DNA from 4 places in the Gracilibacillus saliphilus genome. Region 3 is predicted to be linked to each of the others. Evidence: riboswitches for the same ligand, from Rfam matches in the RefSeq annotation. Region 3 holds a riboswitch; each other region holds the start of a gene.
What was found. Region 3 has a riboswitch for S-adenosylmethionine ahead of GHT08_RS09755 (5-methyltetrahydropteroyltriglutamate--homocysteine S-methyltransferase). Riboswitches for the same ligand answer to the same signal wherever they lie in the genome.

Region 1: it holds a riboswitch for S-adenosylmethionine, as region 3 does, so the genes downstream of both, GHT08_RS10735 (MetQ/NlpA family ABC transporter substrate-binding protein) here and GHT08_RS09755 (5-methyltetrahydropteroyltriglutamate--homocysteine S-methyltransferase) in region 3, are expected to answer to the same signal.
Region 2: it holds a riboswitch for S-adenosylmethionine, as region 3 does, so the genes downstream of both, GHT08_RS08510 (methionine ABC transporter ATP-binding protein) here and GHT08_RS09755 (5-methyltetrahydropteroyltriglutamate--homocysteine S-methyltransferase) in region 3, are expected to answer to the same signal.
Region 4: it holds a riboswitch for S-adenosylmethionine, as region 3 does, so the genes downstream of both, GHT08_RS04500 (phosphoadenylyl-sulfate reductase) here and GHT08_RS09755 (5-methyltetrahydropteroyltriglutamate--homocysteine S-methyltransferase) in region 3, are expected to answer to the same signal.

What each region holds. Positions count from the first base shown of each region.
Region 1 is NZ_WJEB01000011.1:56,851-61,698, reverse strand. Features, by position in the region: gene GHT08_RS10745 (pyridoxal phosphate-dependent aminotransferase) at 1-662, opposite strand, end outside; gene GHT08_RS10740 (iron-containing alcohol dehydrogenase family protein) at 667-1,767, opposite strand; SAM riboswitch class I at 1,905-2,015, shown strand; gene GHT08_RS10735 (MetQ/NlpA family ABC transporter substrate-binding protein) at 2,097-2,894, shown strand; gene GHT08_RS10730 (methionine ABC transporter ATP-binding protein) at 2,913-3,947, shown strand; gene GHT08_RS10725 (methionine ABC transporter permease) at 3,937-4,611, shown strand; gene GHT08_RS10720 (alpha-hydroxy acid oxidase) at 4,621-4,848, shown strand, end outside.
Region 2 is NZ_WJEB01000006.1:82,815-87,662, forward strand. Features, by position in the region: gene GHT08_RS08505 (SIMPL domain-containing protein) at 518-1,186, shown strand; SAM riboswitch class I at 1,331-1,437, shown strand; gene GHT08_RS08510 (methionine ABC transporter ATP-binding protein) at 1,526-2,551, shown strand; gene GHT08_RS08515 (methionine ABC transporter permease) at 2,544-3,212, shown strand; gene GHT08_RS08520 (MetQ/NlpA family ABC transporter substrate-binding protein) at 3,243-4,136, shown strand; gene GHT08_RS08525 (SLAP domain-containing protein) at 4,584-4,848, shown strand, end outside.
Region 3 is NZ_WJEB01000008.1:129,878-134,725, reverse strand. Features, by position in the region: gene GHT08_RS09760 (lamin tail domain-containing metallophosphoesterase family protein) at 1-2,090, shown strand, start outside; SAM riboswitch class I at 2,304-2,392, shown strand; gene GHT08_RS09755 (5-methyltetrahydropteroyltriglutamate--homocysteine S-methyltransferase) at 2,674-3,780, shown strand; gene GHT08_RS09750 (metallophosphoesterase) at 4,039-4,848, shown strand, end outside.
Region 4 is NZ_WJEB01000002.1:49,254-54,101, reverse strand. Features, by position in the region: gene GHT08_RS04520 (lysophospholipid acyltransferase family protein) at 1-717, shown strand, start outside; partial or broken gene GHT08_RS04515 (YvbH-like oligomerization domain-containing protein) at 870-980, shown strand; gene GHT08_RS04510 (DUF2200 domain-containing protein) at 1,094-1,447, shown strand; gene GHT08_RS04505 (aldo/keto reductase family protein) at 1,648-2,592, shown strand; SAM riboswitch class I at 2,713-2,826, shown strand; gene GHT08_RS04500 (phosphoadenylyl-sulfate reductase) at 2,897-3,625, shown strand; gene GHT08_RS04495 (assimilatory sulfite reductase (NADPH) flavoprotein subunit) at 3,685-4,848, shown strand, end outside.

The DNA of each region.
Region 1 (4,848 bases), on a different contig from region 3:
TGTGGTTTGTCCCCTTCAAATCCAATTGCTCCATATGCAAAATCATGGACGACACAAATCTGATTTTGTTGAGCCACCTCGATCGTATCGTCAAAGAAATTCTTCGTTGCAGTAGCAGCTGTTGGATTGTTCGGATAATTTAAGAACATTAACTTTGCATTTGCTAAGTCTTCATCTGAAATCTGTTGATAATCAGGTAAGAATTGATTCTCTTCTTTTAACGGCATATGGATCGGAATCGCATCAGTTAGGGCAATACCTGACATATAATCCGGATAGCCAGGGTCAGGTACTAATACCTTTTCTTTTGGATTTAATAGACACTGGCTAATTTCCACAAGTCCGGTTTTAGAGCCGAACATGATCGCAACCTCTTTATTCGGATCAATATCTACTTGATACTCTCTTTGGTAAAAGTCAGCTACTGCTTCTTTTAAAAAAGGGTACCCTTGAAATGGGGAGTATTTATGAAACTTAGGATTTGTACTAGCCTCTTGTAGTGCCTCAACAATAAAATCAGGTGTTGGTAAATCAGGGTTACCTTGGCCAAGGTTAATCACATCATGCCCTTCTTTTATTAGTGCTTGTGTTGTTTTTACTAACTTTGCAAAGAATTGTTCTGGTAATCTTTTTAATGCATGGGATGGTTCGAACTCTAACATTTCATCACACTCCGTTTAGGTTCCTTTCGTTATTTCGAATGAATTCTTCCAATTGAAATACAGCTTCTCGTACTACATTAGGATCTGAAACATTCATAAAATGGATCGATTCTTTCGGCTTCGTAGCACCTTTACTTAGTAAGTCTACTTTTTCCTCTGTAATTTCTGCTACACCGATATCGTGTAGACTGGTTGGTAGTTGTAGACGATGATAGAAAGGTAGTAATTTTTCGACTTCATCAAGTCTTTTTTCGATTGCTAATTGAACGAGAACGCCGTAAGCAACTTTGTCGCCATGTAAGATAGCATGTGTTTCAGCAAGGTGTGTTAGACCGTTATGAATCGAATGAGCCCCAGACACTCTACCATAATGGTCACCAAATCCGCCAACCATTCCACCTGCCATTATGATCGTTTCTATCGAACGTAAAAAGGAATGATTGTACGATTGTTGATCAATTGCTGCTAGTGCCTCTTCGCCCTCATCGATCAGTACATCACGACAAAGCTTAGCTGCATATAAAGCGATGTCTAATGAAACAGGCTTTTCGGGTAACTCGCGTGTTAAGACATCTGCTTCATACCATTTCGCGATTGTATCCCCAATTCCAGCACGGAGATAGGCTCTTGGTGAGTCCAAAATCACGTTAGGATCTACTAGTAACATATAAGTGCTACTGTTGAAGATAATGTATTCTTGAAAGTTGCCATTCTGATCATAGAAGACTGATAGTGGTGTCCATGGTGCGCAATTCGATGCTAACGTAGGTATTAAAATAGTTGGTAAGGTTAAACGGCCTCCACATGCTTTGGCAATATCTAATATTTTTCCGCCACCGATACCGATCACAGCTGTTGTTTCTGATTTAGTTAACTTTTCAATTCGCTCTACTTCATGGTGTGAACACTCTCCGTTATAAGCAATAAATTGGCAAGGTAATGAAGGATCTGCAAAATATGTTTTTACTTTCGTCCATGATTGATCACCATGAATCACAAGTAGCTGGTTAAACTTGTGCTCTTGTAACAAATCAAATAGATCATGTAATATACCATTTCGGCATTGATAGTAATTAGGTGCGCCTTTGATATGTAATGTGTCCATGTCTTCACCTCGATGATTGTGATATGGTAAGAAGTATGCCATTGGAACGAATAAGTGTCAATCTAAATAGAATTTTCTGAAAATGGGTTGACTTCTATACTTTAGTTAGCTATACTCTTAGAATGAAAATTGAATGATTCTTATCACGAGTGGCGGAGGGACTGGCCCGATGAAACCCGGCAACCATCTATATTTCAATAGAAAGGTGCTAAATCCAGCAAACAGTTGAACTGTTTGGGAGATAAGAGAAAAACTATGAAAATAGGATTCTCTATCTCAAAGGAAGATAGGGATTTTTTTATGGAATTTTATATTAGGGGGATAACAACATGAAGAAGCTTGTAGGATTTATTAGTGTAGCAATCATTCTTGTTTTAGCAGCTTGTGGAGGAGAAAATGCTGATGATGGTGGCACATTAGATGTCGGTGTAACGGCAGGACCACATGAAGATATTGTAAATCAGGTAAAAGAACTGGCTGCAGATGAAGGATTAGAGATTGAAGTGCATGTATTTAACGATTATGTGATGCCTAACACAGCTTTAGACGAAGGCGAATTGGATGTGAATATTTTTCAAACGGAACCATTTATGAACACTGCTCGTAATGAAGGTGATTTAGATTTAGTTAAAGTAGCAGATACAGTAAATTTCCCAATGGGGATTTACTCTGAACAATATGCTAGTTTGGAAGAATTACAAGAAGGTGATAAGGTAGGGTTACCAAATCATTCTTCAGGTGAGCCTCGTTCATTAATGTTACTTGAAGATGCTGGTTTAATTGCATTACCAGAAGATGCAGACATGACTGTAACAGTTAAAGATGTGCAAGATAATCCATTAAATTTAGAATTTGTACTACTTGAAGCATCTCAAATTCCTAGACAGTTAGGTGAGGTGCAAGTTGCGGCGATTAATACGAACTATGCACTAGAAAGTGGTCGCGTTCCGGCAGAAGATTCTCTTCATATGGAACCAAAAGACTCACCATGGGTAAACATTGTAGCAACAAGAGAAGAGAATGTAGAAGATGAACAGATTCAGCAGTTGATTGATATTTATCGATCAGAAGATGTTAAACAATATATAGAAGAGAATTTCGCCGGGTCAATTATTCCTTCTTGGTAAGAAAGGGGCCGATACAACATGATTGAATTTAGCAACCTAACGAAAGTTTTTCAAGACAAAAAAAGAGAAGTAAAGGCCCTTCATAACGTATCACTAAAAGTGAAGGAAGGATCTATTTTCGGTGTAATTGGATATAGTGGAGCTGGTAAAAGTACGTTGGTAAGAATGGCTAATTTGTTAGAAAAGCCAACTTCTGGCCAAGTTTTATTTGAAGGTCAAGATTTAACCAAGTTAAGTGGTACTCAATTAAATGAAGTAAGACAACAGATGGGGATGATTTTTCAATCCTTTAATCTTTTAAAAACAGGTACAGTTTATGAGAATATTGCATTGCCATTGAAGCTAACGGGCGTACCAAAATCGGAGATTGATAAACGTGTAGAAAAGTATATTCAAATAGTAGGTTTGCAGGATAAGTTAAAGGCTTATCCTGCGCAACTATCTGGGGGACAGAAGCAACGTGTGGCGATTGCACGTGCATTAGCCCATGAACCGAAAGTATTATTATGTGATGAAGCTACAAGTGCACTTGATCCAGATACGACCGAAGCCATTTTAGAATTATTAAGCAAGATTAATAAAGAATTAGGCATTACGATTTTGTTAATCACACATGAAATGAATGTGGTGCAGAAAATTTGCCATGAAGTAGCTGTGATGGAGCAAGGCGAAGTAATTGAGCAAGGGTCTGTAATTGATGTCTTTTCGAAACCAGAAACAGACACAGCTAAACGGTTTATTCATTCTCTATTTAATGATGATATTCCAGGTGATTTGTTGAAGAAGTTGAAAAATAATGGCAAATTAGTTTCACTTTCGTTTATAGGTGATGCTGCTGGCGATCCAGCTCTGGCTACAGTTACAAAAAAATATGATGTATTTCCGTCTATACTAGGAGGAAATATTACAGATTTAAAAGAACGCCCATTCGGACGTTTAATTGTCCACCTAGATGGAACTGAAAATGAGGCGCAAAAAGCGATCGATTATTTAGAGAAAAATGGCGTAATCGTAGAGCCTTACACAAAAGGAGGGGCATACCATGTTAACTAGCATTACAGATTTTATCAATAATTGGGGAGTTGAAATTTGGGAAGCCTTTATTGATACGATGATCATGGTGAGTGTCTCCTTAACACTTTCGATTATTATTGGTTTACCATTAGGTGTCTTGTTAACGTTAACTGGACCTGGTAAAGCATTAGAGAATCTAGTTTTATATCAAACCCTAAATGTTATCATTAATATACTACGATCGATTCCATTTATTATTCTATTATTTTTTATTTTACCTTTTACGGAGTTAGTAGCTGGTACAACGATTGGTGTGCAAGGTGTAATTGTACCATTAGTAGTGTTTACTGCACCTTATATAGCTCGTCTAATGGAGTCGAGCTTACTAGAAGTTGACCGAGGTGTAATTGAAGCTTATGAAGCAATGGGAATCAAGGCACGTCATATCATTTGGCACGTTCTTATTCGAGAAGCACGCCCATCGATTATATTAGGCTTAACAATTGCGACAATCGGCCTTATAGGGGCAACTGCTATGGCTGGCTTAGTTGGTGCTGGTGGTCTTGGTGATTTAGCATATCGATATGGTCATTTACGTTATCAAACTGATATCATGTATGTCACAGTTATTATCTTAATTATTTTGGTGCAAGGTGTACAAACGATCGGAAACCGTGTATCAGCTAAATTGAAGAAAGATTAAGGTGAGTTTATGACAGTATCTTTTCCGATCCGTTTTCAAGAATTAGAACAACAAGCCAAAGATCGACTTGATCCAAAGATTTTTGATTATATTCAAAGTGGTGGTGGCAGAGAAGAAACGTTGCGAGCAAATGAAACATCTTTCAGAAAGTGGCAATTAGTACCACGATTTGGAGCAGATGTTTCAACTGTTTCATTGGCTAAAAAGATTGACGGTGAGACAATTCAGTCACCTATT
Region 2 (4,848 bases), on a different contig from region 3:
TATTGATTGCAATACCCAATGTACTGGTTATTTGTATCTGTAAGTGCGCATACATTAATCATTAGTTGAACAATTATCTTTTTATCCATTACTTTAATATTAGACTATATAATTTTCATTTGTTTATCATCTGCCCTGAATGTAACGGTTTTAACATACTGTTTTTTCCCACGTGAAATTTTCATTAATGGAGGTTAATTTAATAGGAGTTCATACTGTGGAAAATCCGTATCAACATTGCATAGCACGTTTTTTAGGTGTTTTTTCAAAATCCACTTTTATCTTTAGCTGTTTTTATACTCTTTATACTTCTGATATGCAAGACGTTTATCAAAATAGATCTATTCTCTATATTCTCCACTGCTTTGCATTAGTTGTGCGGTTTTTTTACTACGAAAAGCAAGTCCCGATTATCTCGACTAGTTATTTCTCCGTTTCTTTTTTAGTATGAAAAAGCATGTATTCACCTTATTCCGAATAAAGTAGAAGTAATAATAAACAAGAAAAGGTGAAAACAATGTATTATGCTAACCCAAATATAAGGTCTCATTCACAAGTACGTCAGACTGATTATTCGATACTAGTAACAGGCGATGGTACGGTGTCAGTTGAACCAAATCAAGCAGTGGTTACCCTTGGCGTTATAACAGAAGATTCCAATCTCCAAAAAGCGCAACGCGAGAATGCTGAGTCTACCAACAACATTATTCAAGCACTGCTTCAAGAGAATATCCCCCGTCATCATATCCAGACATATGATTACCGGATGGATATTCAGTATGACTATGATGAAGGCATTCAAATTTTTAGAGGTTATCGTGTAACGAATTTGTTAGAGGTTATTATCGAACCAATTGACAAAGTTGGACTAATCATTGATACAGCCGTTGATTACGGTGCAAATACTGTCCGTAACATTCAATTAACGGTAGCAAATCAAGATCGATATTATCTAGAAGCGCTCCAAAAAGCGGTGGAAAATACGCAGATAAAAGCTAGCATTATTGCGCAGGAGTTAGGTGTAAGCATTAGTTCTATTCCGTATTCCTTAAAAGAAATTTCCAGACGTGAAGAAAGTGAAAGCCGACCAGTAGTTTTAGGAGTTTCCACAGACAGTCCTATCACCCCTATCGAACCAGGTAGACTAGCGATTAAAGCTAAAGTGGAAGCTGAATTTCGTTATTAGGTACACTCGATGCTCTCCCTATCTATTTCTTGCACTCACAAACTCTCCTCCTCTCCAATTTTCTGAATAGTTTTACTTTTTCAAAAAGAATTGACGAATGTCATCCGTGATGATATTATATTGGTTATGAATTGTATATGAAAGCTCTTATCAAGAGTGGTGGAGGGAATGGCCCTATGAAACCCGGCAACCGTCAGTTTACACTGATAGGTGCTAAATCCATCAAAGCGTTATGCTTTGAAAGATAAGAGGACAACGAATAATCATCCTTTCTGTCCTCTTAGTGCAGAAAGGTTTTTTTATGTGTTTACGATATTGTAAACGAAGGAGAGTGAAAGAATGATTCGCATAAAAAACTTATCGAAACTTTATCAAACAAAAAAACAACAAGTGCAAGCTGTCGATAATGTTTCACTTAATATAGAACAAGGCGAAATATTTGGCGTTATTGGTTATAGTGGTGCTGGTAAAAGTACTTTCGTTCGATTAATTAATCGATTAGAGGAGCCAACCAATGGCTCGGTTGTTATCCATGAGAAAGATATTACCAAAATGTCAACGAACCAATTACGTAAAAAACGCCAAAAAATAGGTATGATTTTCCAACATTTTAACTTGCTATGGTCTCGAACCGTTTTCGATAACATTGCATTTCCACTTGAAATCGCTAGTGTTTCGAAAACAGAGCAAAAAAAGAAAGTACAAGAGTTAATTAATCTTGTTGGACTTGCAGGAAAAGAGAATGCTTACCCATCACAATTAAGTGGTGGACAGAAGCAACGTGTAGGAATTGCTCGAGCACTTGCCAATGATCCTGAAGTATTACTTTGTGATGAGGCGACTTCAGCGCTAGATCCTGAAACTACCGATGATATCCTAGATTTGTTAGTATCTATTAATAAAAAGTTAAACCTAACTGTTATATTAATTACACATGAAATGCACGTTATTCAAAAGATTTGTCACCGTGTTGCTGTAATGGAAAATGGTAATGTTGTGGAAACAGGTGACGTACTAGATGTTTTCGTAAAACCACAATCAAAAACGACCAAACGATTTGTACAGCAACTCAATCCTTTAGAATACGAAAAGGAAAACTTAGTAGAATTTATTAATGACAAGGAAGATAGTGAGGTTGTCAAATTACACTTTATAGGAAATAATGCAAAACGCGCAGTTATTAGTGAAGTAGCTAAGAAATTTGATGTTGAGATAAACATTTTACAAGGATCGATTGCGCCAACACAGGAAGGGGCATATGGTACCCTATATGTTGAAATAAATGGTGATAAAAAAATCTTAGAGGAGACTATTACTTTTCTAGAAGGCACCGGAGTGGAAGTAGAGGTGTTAAGACATGTTTGAGCAATTATTTCCAAATGTAGTAATGGATGATATGTGGCAAGCTACTTGGGAAACACTATACATGACCATTTTTGCCGGTATTGGTACCTTTGTTCTTGGGATTATACTTGGATTATTGCTTTTCCTAACTGACCAAGGTAACCTTTGGCAAAATAGATGGATAAACTTTATTTCGGCAACTATTGTTAACGTATTTCGAGCAATACCATTTATTATATTAATTTTATTACTTTTCCCTTTTACTGACTTTTTAATTGGTACAATTCGTGGTTGGAAAGCGGCATTACCTGCTTTAATTATTGGATCAGCTCCTTTCTACGCACGTCTTGTCGAAATCGGTTTGAAAGAAGTGGATAAAGGGGTTATCGAGGCTGCGAAATCTATGGGAGCAAAAGCTTCTACGATTATTTTTAAAGTATTATTACCTGAATCGATGCCAGCGATTATTTCTGGGCTTACCGTTACATTAATTGCCCTAATCAGCTATACAGCGATGGCAGGTGTAATTGGTGCTGGTGGATTAGGTGACCTTGCTTATATGAAAGGTTTCCAACGCTGGGATTTTGATGTAGTATTTCTCTGTACTGTATTTATTGTAGTTATCGTGTTTATTGTTCAATTTATTGGGGATTTCCTATCCAAAGTGATAGATAAAAGATAAAATTTTAAATTTAAGAAGGGATGATCTATTGTGAAAAAACTAATTATTTTTTTACTTACAGCATTACTGTCTTTAGCACTTGTAGCATGTGGTACAGCAGACAATGAGGAAGGTGCAGAAGACACTAGCAATGGTGAAGAAAACACAGAAGAAACTAACGATGAAGGTGCAACTGAAGAAAATGAAGAGTTAACAAAGATTGTTGTTGGGGCGTCAGCAGTTCCTCACTCTGAAGTACTTGAACAAGCTGCACCATTATTAGAGGAACAAGGTATCGAGCTTCAAATTGAAACATATCAAGAATATGTACTACCAAACCAAGACTTAGATAGTGGATTATTGGATGCTAACTATTACCAACATACGCCATTCTTGGAAACTGAAAAAGAACAAAAAGGTTATGACTTTGTCGACCTTGGTGGAGTTCACATTGAACCAATAGGATTTTACTCTAAAAACGTTGAAAGTGTAGAAGATATTGAAGAAGGAACAACCATTATTATGAGTCGTAATGTTCCAGACCATGGTCGTAATTTGTTACTATTACAAGAAGAAGGACTTATTACTCTTGACGAAGATGTTGATCCAACTGAAGCCACAGTTGAAGATATTGTAGAAAACCCATTAAACTTGGAGTTTGATACAAGTATTGAACCTGCGCTTTTAACGCAAAATTATGAAAGAGAAGAAGATACAGTTGTGGCAATCAACACGAACTATGCAATTGAACATGGCTTAGTACCAACAGAAGATGCCATCATTCTTGAAAGTCCTGACTCACCATATGCTAACTTAATTGTTGCTCGTTCTGAAGATGAAGATAATGAAGCACTCCAAACATTAGTAGATGTACTACGTTCTGAAGAAATCCAAACATTTATGGAAGAAGAATACGACGGAGCAATCATTCCTGTATCTGAATAAGTAAACTACAACACCTAGTTATGAAACTAGGTGTTTTTTAAACTTAATAAGAAAAGCGCAGAGTGCCCGTTTAGAAACGTAGCGGCGTCAGAATCAACTGAGATAAAGGAATCACGGTGAGCTTACGAACCGATGATGACTTATCGCAGGGCGATTCGTGAAATCGCCTAGTTTCTGGGCGCTTGCGTAGACAGGCACCCAATTCTTATACTTTCTTTGCTAATAAGAAAAACTGGGCAAACATAAAGTTGTTGTTGTAACCGATGAGTTATTGATAAAATAATGATATAAGTAAAGCTCTACTAGTTGTAAACTATCTTAGTAAAAAGCAAATACAGTTTCGTTGATAGTTGTTGATTGACGATCAATCATTTGATTCGTAGAATCTCCCGATTTCTTTCTATATAGGCACACCTTTCAATTAATTATTTTGAGGAGCTGACAATTATGCAGCAATTACACTTTGAAGATGCGTGGAACAGAACCATTAGTAATGAAGATCGTTTAGATATAAAGAAGATTTTTGAGCAAACAAAAAAGGATGCGGAAGATGGAGTCACGTTTGTTCCGGTCAGAACAGCAGTAAATCACCGCAATGACTTACTCATTACAACATTAATTCATAACTTCCAATCGGAAGAAACGGACTTAACCAATATCAACATCCAACTCTTTCAAGACAACAAGCAAATAGCCAGCCAGTATATTGAGG
Region 3 (4,848 bases):
CGTTAAGCATTACGGCTACAGATCAAATTGGTAACAAAGGTACAGAAGAGATTACTTTTTATACAGTTGAAGAGAATCCAGAGGTACCGGAAAATCTATCAAACGTTCAAGACGGTGATCCAACTTTAAAGGTCCGTGTTAATGATCCGATGGGAGACAAGATGGATGTTGGTTTCTATCAAGGGTTCCAGTATAAACCTTCTGATACAGATGCCGTGGTATCTTATCAAGGTTCTTCCGCTGTGGAACCACCAAACACAAATGAAATAGATGGCTCAACATTGCTAGAAGAACAGGACATTTCACTAGTAGCTGAAAAAGATGGTGAGTATTTGGTACATGATGCAACAACAGAATTTCCATATCACCGTTTTGACGTAACACTTGATGATACAGTCGATGAGAATGATTTGGTTGAATTAGAATGGCACGGTAATTCTTTAGAAGGTAGAAAAGTAACGATGTATGCATGGAATGTGGAGTCTACTAAGTGGGACATCGTTGATTATGAAATTGCCGGTGAAGAGGATTTTACTCTGAAAGGCGATGTCGAAGTTGCATTATATAGTAATGATCATCAAATTCAGGTAATGATTCAAGATGAAATACCTGCTAATCGGGATGAATATGACTATACGTTTGTTTGGATGTCAGATACTCAATATTATTCTGAGAGCTATCCCCACATTTTTGAGCGTCAAACGGAATGGATTAAAGAGCAGCAAGAAGAAATGAAGATTGAATATGTTTTTCATAGTGGAGATTTAGTAGATGAAGCAGATCAACAATACCAATGGGAATACGCAGATGAATATATGAGAACATTAGATGATGCAGCAATACCATACGGTGTTTTAGCTGGAAACCACGACGTATTACAAAAAACAGAAGACTATACTGAGTATTATAATTATTTCGGAGAAGATCGTTTTAAAGATAAGCCTTATTATGGTGGTTCATATCAAAATAACCGTGGTCACTATGACTTAATTTCTGTTGATGGCAACGACTATATTATGCTTTATTTAGGTTGGGGTATTGATGATGAAGGTATTGCATGGCTGAATGAAGTATTAAGTCGACATCCAGATCGTACAGCGATCTTAACGTTCCATGAGTATTTGCAGGCCACAGGGACACGTCATCCATTAGGTGAAAAGCTATATCAAGAAGTAGTACTTCCAAATGAAAATGTTGTAGCAGTTTTAGCTGGTCATTATCATGAAGCACAAACATTAGTAGATGAAATCGATGATGATGGGGATGGCAATCCTGATCGTACTGTATATCAGATGCTAGCAAACTATCAAGCCGGACCTGAAGGTGGGCAAGGCTATATGCGTTTGTTACATTTTGATACAGATAATAATCAAATATATGTGAACACATATTCACCATATATGGATGATTATAATTATTATGATACGGATGAATACCCAAATAAGGATGAATTCACTATTGATTTAGATTTAACAGCTAAAGAAAAGCGAGTTGCGACGGACAGTTTTGTAGTGAATGTTTATACTGATAATGAAATAGGTAAGGTAGAAAATGTCGCGAGTGGAGATACTGCTGAAGTTACTTGGGTGGGCCTTACCGAAGGAGAACAGTATTTCTGGTATGCTACAGTGACTGATAACTATACAGGTGAGAGTCGCTCACCTATCTGGTCTTTTGTCAAAGGGGAAGATGATTCATCAGGTAATGACAAAGATAAGGACAAAGATAAGGATAAAGATAAGGATAAAGATAAGGATAAAGATAAGGACAAAGAGAACGATAAGGACAAGGATAAAAATAAACCTGAGAAGCATCCAGACTCTATTAATGACTCGGATTCTACTTCTGGTTTAGATAAAGACGACAACAATAATAATCAAAATTCTGAGATGAATAACGTACAAGAAGCAGAAGACCAAAGTAGTAAACAAGAGGATAAGAAGAGTGATAAACAATCACCAATAGCAAGTAATGATAACATTAATCTCCCAAATACAGCAACAAACATATTCCAAAATATAGCATTAAGTATCATCTTGCTGATCATTGGAACGATATTATATGTCAGAAATAGAAAACAATTAAATTAAAAGATTGAGAAGGCTAACTATATAAAGTCACTAGTTAGCCTCTTTTTCTTTGTTTCCCGAATGTTAGCTATAAATTTTATGTCCCAAAATGTAAGAAGTTAGCAATCTCATTTGTTTAAACAAGATTAACAATCGTGTTATACATTTTCAAAATTAGGGTTGTATTTTCCAACTGCATATTGTATGATGTATGTATGGTAAAAATTGCATATATTCTTATCCAGAGAGACGGAGGGATTTGGCCTTATGATGTCTCAGCAACCAGTCACTTTTGACACGGTGCTAATTCCAATAGATAAGAAGATTGACTTTCGTTCATGGTAAAGGCCTTCTTCTTAGAAGGCCTTTTTTTACTGGACAAGGAAGTATAAAATTTGCGCAGATGTCTAGCTCCGAGCGCCTGAGAAACTAGGCGACTTCACAAATCGCCTTACGATAAGTCACTATCGGTTCGCTTTTCTCAGTGATTCCTTTATCTCAGTTGATTAGCTCCAGCCGCTACGTTTCTAAGCGGGCGCTCTGCGCTCTTCTTACTGGGTAAGATATGCTGACCAAATTCATTTTCATTCTAAGGAGAGGTAGTATGACAACAAAAACAGTAACAGCACCATTTCGAGCAGATCATGTGGGGAGCTTATTACGCCCGGATAATTTACTGAAAGCGAGAAAGGATTTTGAGGAAGGTAATATTACAAGTGCACAGTTACGTGATGTGGAAAACAAAGAAATAGCTCATATCATTGATAAGCAGGTTGAAGTAGGATTGAGTCTTGTTTCAGATGGTGAATTCCGCCGTCGTTTCTGGCATACCGACTTTTTAGAGCATTTAAATGGCATTGAAGGATATGTACCTGAAGTAGGATATATATTTCATGGAAATGAAGAAACAGAACGATATAATATTCGAAATACAGGTAAAATCTCATTTAATCCTGATCATCTATTTATCCAAGATTTTAAAGAGTTTAATGCATTAGTAGATGGTCGAGCGGTGGCAAAACAAACCATTCCAAGTCCTAATCAGCTTTTTAATGTAGGAATTCGTGATGTAAGTATTTATCCAGATATTGAGGATTATGCCAAAGATGTCATTCAAGCTTACCGTGATGCAGTTAAAGCTTTTTATAATGCTGGTGTGCGTTATTTACAGTTTGATGACGTTTATATAGCAGGATTGTCTTCACCTGACATTCCATTTAATGATGGTGAGTTTTCACGAGAATTTTTAATTGATCTGGCATTAAGAGTGGTCAATGGCGTGTTAGAAGATAAACCAAGTGATCTTGTTGTCACTACCCATTTATGCCGAGGAAACTATCGTTCCAATTGGGCTTTTGAAGGAAGCTATGATTTAATTGCTCCAACCCTATTAGCTAAGGAAAAAGTAGACGGTTTCTTCCTTGAATATGATGATGAACGCTCAGGTGGATTCAAACCGTTGGAACATATCCCAAATGATGGCACACGTGTGGTGCTAGGATTAATTACATCAAAGAATGGAGAGTTGGAAGACAAAGAACAAATAAAAGCACGAGTGGAAGAAGCTGCAAAATACGTACCACTTGAGCAATTATGTTTAAGTCCACAATGTGGATTTGCATCTACTCACCATGGAAACAAACTAACTGAACAAGACCAATGGAACAAACTCCAACACATTGTACAGATTACAAAAGAAATCTGGGGTTAATGGATTATCTCTTCATATCGGTTGAATTCAATTGAATTAGGTAAGCAATCACAAAGAACAGAACCTTTGTTGCATGAATGGCAATGAAGGTTCTTTTTTCTGTAACAGGTTATTGAGGTTTATGTAACAAAAAATGGATAAAAAGAGAGATGTTCAAATGTCAAGTTTACTGAGGTAAACTATGTCGACTACAAACTTACATTTCTATCCATTTATGTTAAAATGACAATACATTATCTGTATAAAAGAGGTTGTTAGATGAGGCGTGGTCGCATGTTTTTATTGATATTTATGCTAGTTATTGTTTTGAGTGGCGGGGTGAAAATATATTATGATACAAATTTATTCAAGGTTGAAAAGTTGGAGATAGCTACTTCAAAGTTGGATAAGGATCAATCTTTTACTATGTTGCAATTTACGGATTTACATAATAAACAGTTCGGTGACAATAATAAGAAATTATTAGATGAAATAGAACAAGTAGATGCGGATGTTATCGTTATTACAGGTGATTTAATTGACAGGAAAACGAATGATTTACAGTTTGTCTTGGACTTTGCGGACAAATTAACCATGATTAATTCCAATGTCTATTTTGTAACTGGTAACCATGAATGGGAAAATCCGTTGAGAGAATCATTTATTCAAGGCCTTGCCGACAAGGGAGTTCATCTACTAGATAATCAAAACCGCGTCATTAAACTGGAAGGGGGTTCTTTTCAGTTGGTAGGTGTAGGCGATCCATCAACCAATCATGATGATATGGAACCTGCTATGTTAGGGTTGAATAAGGAGGATGTGACGATCCTGTTATCACACGCTCCTGATTTATCACGTTCAAAATATCCAGAGGCGATTGATTTAGTATTAAGTGGTCATACCCATGGAGGTCAAATACGCTTACCTATAATTGGAGCAGTTGTTGCTCCGGGGCAAGGTTTTTTTCCGAAATATGATCAAGGATTATTTGATTTAAATAAACGTCAACAATTATACATCGATAGTGGTCTTGGTACGAGTGTAATAGATGTGAGAATGTTTAATCAGAGTCAGATGACACTGATTACA
Region 4 (4,848 bases), on a different contig from region 3:
AGATGGGGTGATGGTGGCAGAAAAGGCACGATTGAACTCAGTTTCAACAAAATCTGGGACGCCGAAGATATAGCAGACTTATCTGTCTCCACAATCCATGAGCAGCTAACCAAGTCTTTATATCACGATGAAATGAACTGGCAAAAGAATAAAAGCTATAGCTATCACAGCAAATATATCGCTCATTATTTAGAAAGGTTACTTTTTACTTGTCCGTCATGCCACACAATCGGCAATATGCGTTCTGATCATGACACATTTAAGTGTGATAACTGCAACTACCAAGTTCATCTGACGGAACAAGGATATTTTCATTCTGATGGTGCCCTTTATTTTGCTACACCTTTTGAGTGGAAACAGTGGCAACAACAGCACCTTGACCAATTATCTCTGACAACAGATACTCTTTCTGAAATCCAGGAGCGGGTCGAATTCTATCAATCTATTGAACAAAAACCTCTCAAAAAAGTAATGAAGGGAACGATCCGATTAGATCACGAACAAATCCATATCTACTCGGCTGATGGCAGTTCAAAGTCCCTCTCTTTTGAAGATATGGAAGGGATAAACATTCTTTTCCACCATAAACTAGATTTCTTTGTCAACGACACACTTTTCCGCATCACTTTCACCAATCCAAGAGCATCTGCTTATATGTGGATACAATTGATTCAACACTTAAAAGCAAGACTCGCTATAAAGGAGCAACCCTCATGACAGAAACTTGGAATTTTATAATGGATTTTATTTTTTATCGATAATTTTAGCTACAGCCACCGTACTGAAGACGCGAATGCCATTGCTCAGCAAGGTGACTATTCCTACTTCGATGATTGCTGTTTTTCTCGGGCGGGTGAGAAAAAGCAACTAAATTCACTTTTGACTGGTTTAATTCCCCTTATAACGAAAACAATAGAACAGACTTTGGAGACATTTTCGAGAAACAACTTAAGTTGATTTCACGCGATCCAAGCATTTAATACATCGGAACATTAGTAACTTAGTTATCGGAAATACTAACCACTGTGTTAGGTTTTGTCCGATTACTCTTCGTGATAAAATAAAGAAAATTATAAAACAGAGGGTGTGTATCATGACCAAACATAAAATCTATACAATGAGCTTCGCAAGTGTCTATCCCCATTATGTTAAGAAGGCAGAGAAAAAAGGACGTACGAAAGCAGAAGTCGATGAAATCATCCGTTGGTTGACAGGATATAGCCAGGAAGAGTTAGAAGAACTACTGGAAAAACAGACAGACTTTGAGACCTTTTTCGCGGAAGCTCCCCAATTGAACCCTTCGCGGGCTATGATAAAAGGTGTGGTCTGTGGTGTCCGAGTAGAAGATATCGAAGAACCAACGATGCAGGAAATTCGCTATTTGGATAAGCTGATCGATGAATTAGCAAAAGGAAAAGCAATGGAGAAAATTTTGCGAAAATCTTAATGCTAAGTAGATATGTAATTACTTTGGTAGAAATGATGAAATAACTGTACAGTATGACCACCGAAGGTTTTAACCGCCTCTGATCATTAGCAAAACTTATCAGGGTGACACAGCTAATTTCATCGCAAACAGATTATTCGCTTCTCTTCTCTCATTCCTTTATAATATTGTAAACGCTTAATAACAGGAGGTTATAGTTCATGCAATATCGTCAGTTAGGAAAAACCGGTCTGAAAGTAAGCGAAATTAGTTTAGGCAGCTGGCTTACATATGGTGGGTATGTCGAGGAAAAGAATGCTGAGGCTTCTATTGATAAAGCCTACGACCTCGGGATTAACTTTTTTGATACAGCCAATGTCTACATGCGTGGGGAAGCAGAGAAAATTGTAGGAAAAGCTTTAAGAAAATATCCACGCAGTTCCTATGTCCTTGCCACAAAAGTATTTGGCAAAATGGGCGATGGCCCCAATGATCAAGGTCTTTCCCGCAAGCATATTATGGAGCAATGTGATGCCAGCTTGCAGCGGTTAGGACTTGATTATGTCGATGTTTATTATTGTCACCGCTACCACGCAGATACACCATTAGAAGAAACGTTACGCGCATTGGATGATCTTGTTCGCCAAGGAAAAGTATTATACATCGGCGTCAGTGAATGGACTGCTGAACAAATGACAGAAGCTGTTCATCTTGCAGACCAAAAATTGCTAGATCGCATTGTTGTCAATCAGCCAAATTATAGTATGCTTCATCGCTATATCGAGAAAGAAGTCATCCCTGTAAGCGATAAACACGGCATCGGCCAGGTTGTCTTCTCACCTCTTGCCCAAGGTGTATTAACAGGGAAATATAAAAGAGGAGAAGCAATTCCTGAAGATAGTCGCGCCGCTCAAAAAAACTTAGATTTATCTCGTGTATTAACCGAGAAGAATTTAGAACGAATGGAAGCATTAAAAGTAATCGCAGCAAACGAAAACTTGTCATTAGCACAATTAGCGATTGCCTGGATCTTGCGTCAAGACAACGTATCTAGTGCGCTTATCGGTGCAAGTAAACCAGAACAAATTGAAGAAAACGCTAAAGCTTCTGGTGTTAAACTCTCCCAAGAGACCATTGCTAAGGTCGAGGATATATTAAATCAGTAAAAGTACCTATACCAAGTAATTCCTAGTTACTTGGTATTATTTTTTACAATTTTTACAATAAATTCATTGACTTTTACATTAATAATGTATACTATGTTATTAAACGGACAATAAATGGAATTCTTATCCAGAGAGGTGGAGGGGCAGGCCCTAAGAAACCTCGGCAACAGGTTAAAAAGATAACACTGTGCCAAATCCTGCGGGACAGCATAAACTGAACCCGAAAGATAAGAAGGAATGATTACACATTGCTTACCTTCTTATCAAATGATAAGAAGGTTTTTTAATGAGGAGGAAGCAACACATGCTGACTTATGAAAATTTTTATGACAGCCCGTTGAACAATGAGACTCCCGACCAACAAGATCCTACCAAAGGAGCTCTAAAGATCCTTGAATGGGCTTATCAATCGTATGGCAACTCTTTAGTCTATGCCTGTAGTTTTGGAGCAGAAAGTATGGTATTAATTGACATGATTGCAACTGTCCAACCAGATGCTAGATTAGTATTTTTAGATACTGGCTTGCATTTCCAAGAAACATATGACCTGATTGATGAGGTTAAAGAACGTTATCCGTCATTAGATATCGTTATGCAGAAGCCTTCCCTCACTGTTGATGAACAACGAGAACAATATGGATCAGCGTTGTGGAGCAGGAACCCTGATCAATGTTGTTACATTAGAAAAGTTAAACCATTGGAAGACGCACTTAGTGGAGCAACTGCCTGGATTTCAGGATTAAGAAGGTCACAATCTCCAACAAGAGCCAATACCAACTTTATTAACAAGGATGACCGTTTTCAGTCCATTAAAATTTGTCCATTAATTCATTGGTCCTGGGATGATGTGTGGGAATATATTGAGCAACATCAATTACCTTATAACAAGCTGCATGACCAAAATTACCCTAGCATCGGTTGTATACCATGTACTACACAAGTTACAGATGCGGATGGTGAACGATCAGGACGATGGGCCAACTTTCAAAAAACTGAATGTGGACTACATGCTACTCCACAATCAACGAAGTGATTATTTTTTATAGCCAAACTCAAGTAAATCTATCGGATTAATTAAAAGAGGTGAAAATGTTGACATTACAAGTAGTAAACAGTCCGTTTGATGAAAAACAGACGGAAATATTGAATCAAATTTTGCCAACACTGACAGACGCACAAAAAAATTGGCTAGCTGGATATTTGGCCGCTTCTCAGTCTCAATCATCACAAAGTGTTACACCGGTTGAACAGCCAGCTCCTACACAGGTTAAAACCCGAACCGTCACCATTTTATACGGATCGGAAACGGGTAACAGTCAAGAACTAGCAGAGCAATTATCCAAACAGCTAAAGGATATCCAAAGAGACGTAACAGTTTCTGCCATGGATGACTTTAAACCGAAGAAACTAAAAGAAGCAGAAGATTTACTTATTATTACAGCAACTCACGGCGAAGGAGATCCACCTGACAACGCGATTCAATTCCATGAATTTTTACACAGCCGCAAAGCTCCTAAGCTTGAAAATGTTAATTTCTCCGTTTTGTCACTTGGTGATGAGTCCTATGAGCATTTCTGTCAGACTGGTAAAGATTTTGATAAACGGCTAGAAGAATTGGGCGCAACTAGAATTCATCCACGTGTTGACTGTGATGTCGATTACGAAGAACTTGCTGACGAATGGATATCAGAAGTAATCGGCATTCTAAAAAAAGATGCCGGAAACAACACAGAAACCGTCGATACTCATCCAGCCCCTGCAGAACAGCCGATTTATTCGAAGAGCAATCCTTATTCTGCTGAAGTATTAGATAACATCGTTCTTAGTGGTAAGGGGTCAAATAAAGAAACAAGGCACATTGAAATTTCGTTGGAAGGCTCTAACCTCAGCTATGAACCGGGAGATTGTTTAGCCATTTATCCAAAGAATGACCCTGCTCTGGTTCAAGCAATTATTGAAGAGCTTAAATGGAATGCTGAACAAACTATACCCATTAATAAACAAGGGGAAATTCGCTCCGTTCAGGAAGCTCTAACCTCCATTTTTGAGATTACGAGACTTACGAAAGGCTTATTAGAGAAAGCTAGCACTTATTTTCATCATGAAAAACTTCAAGAATTAGTAACAGATCCTGAGAAGGTAAAAGCTTATATCGATGGTCGTGATTTATTAGATTTAATTATTGACTATCCACCAAAACAACTGGATCCAACATCGATTATGCATTTTTTAAGAAAAATACCAGCAAGGCAATAC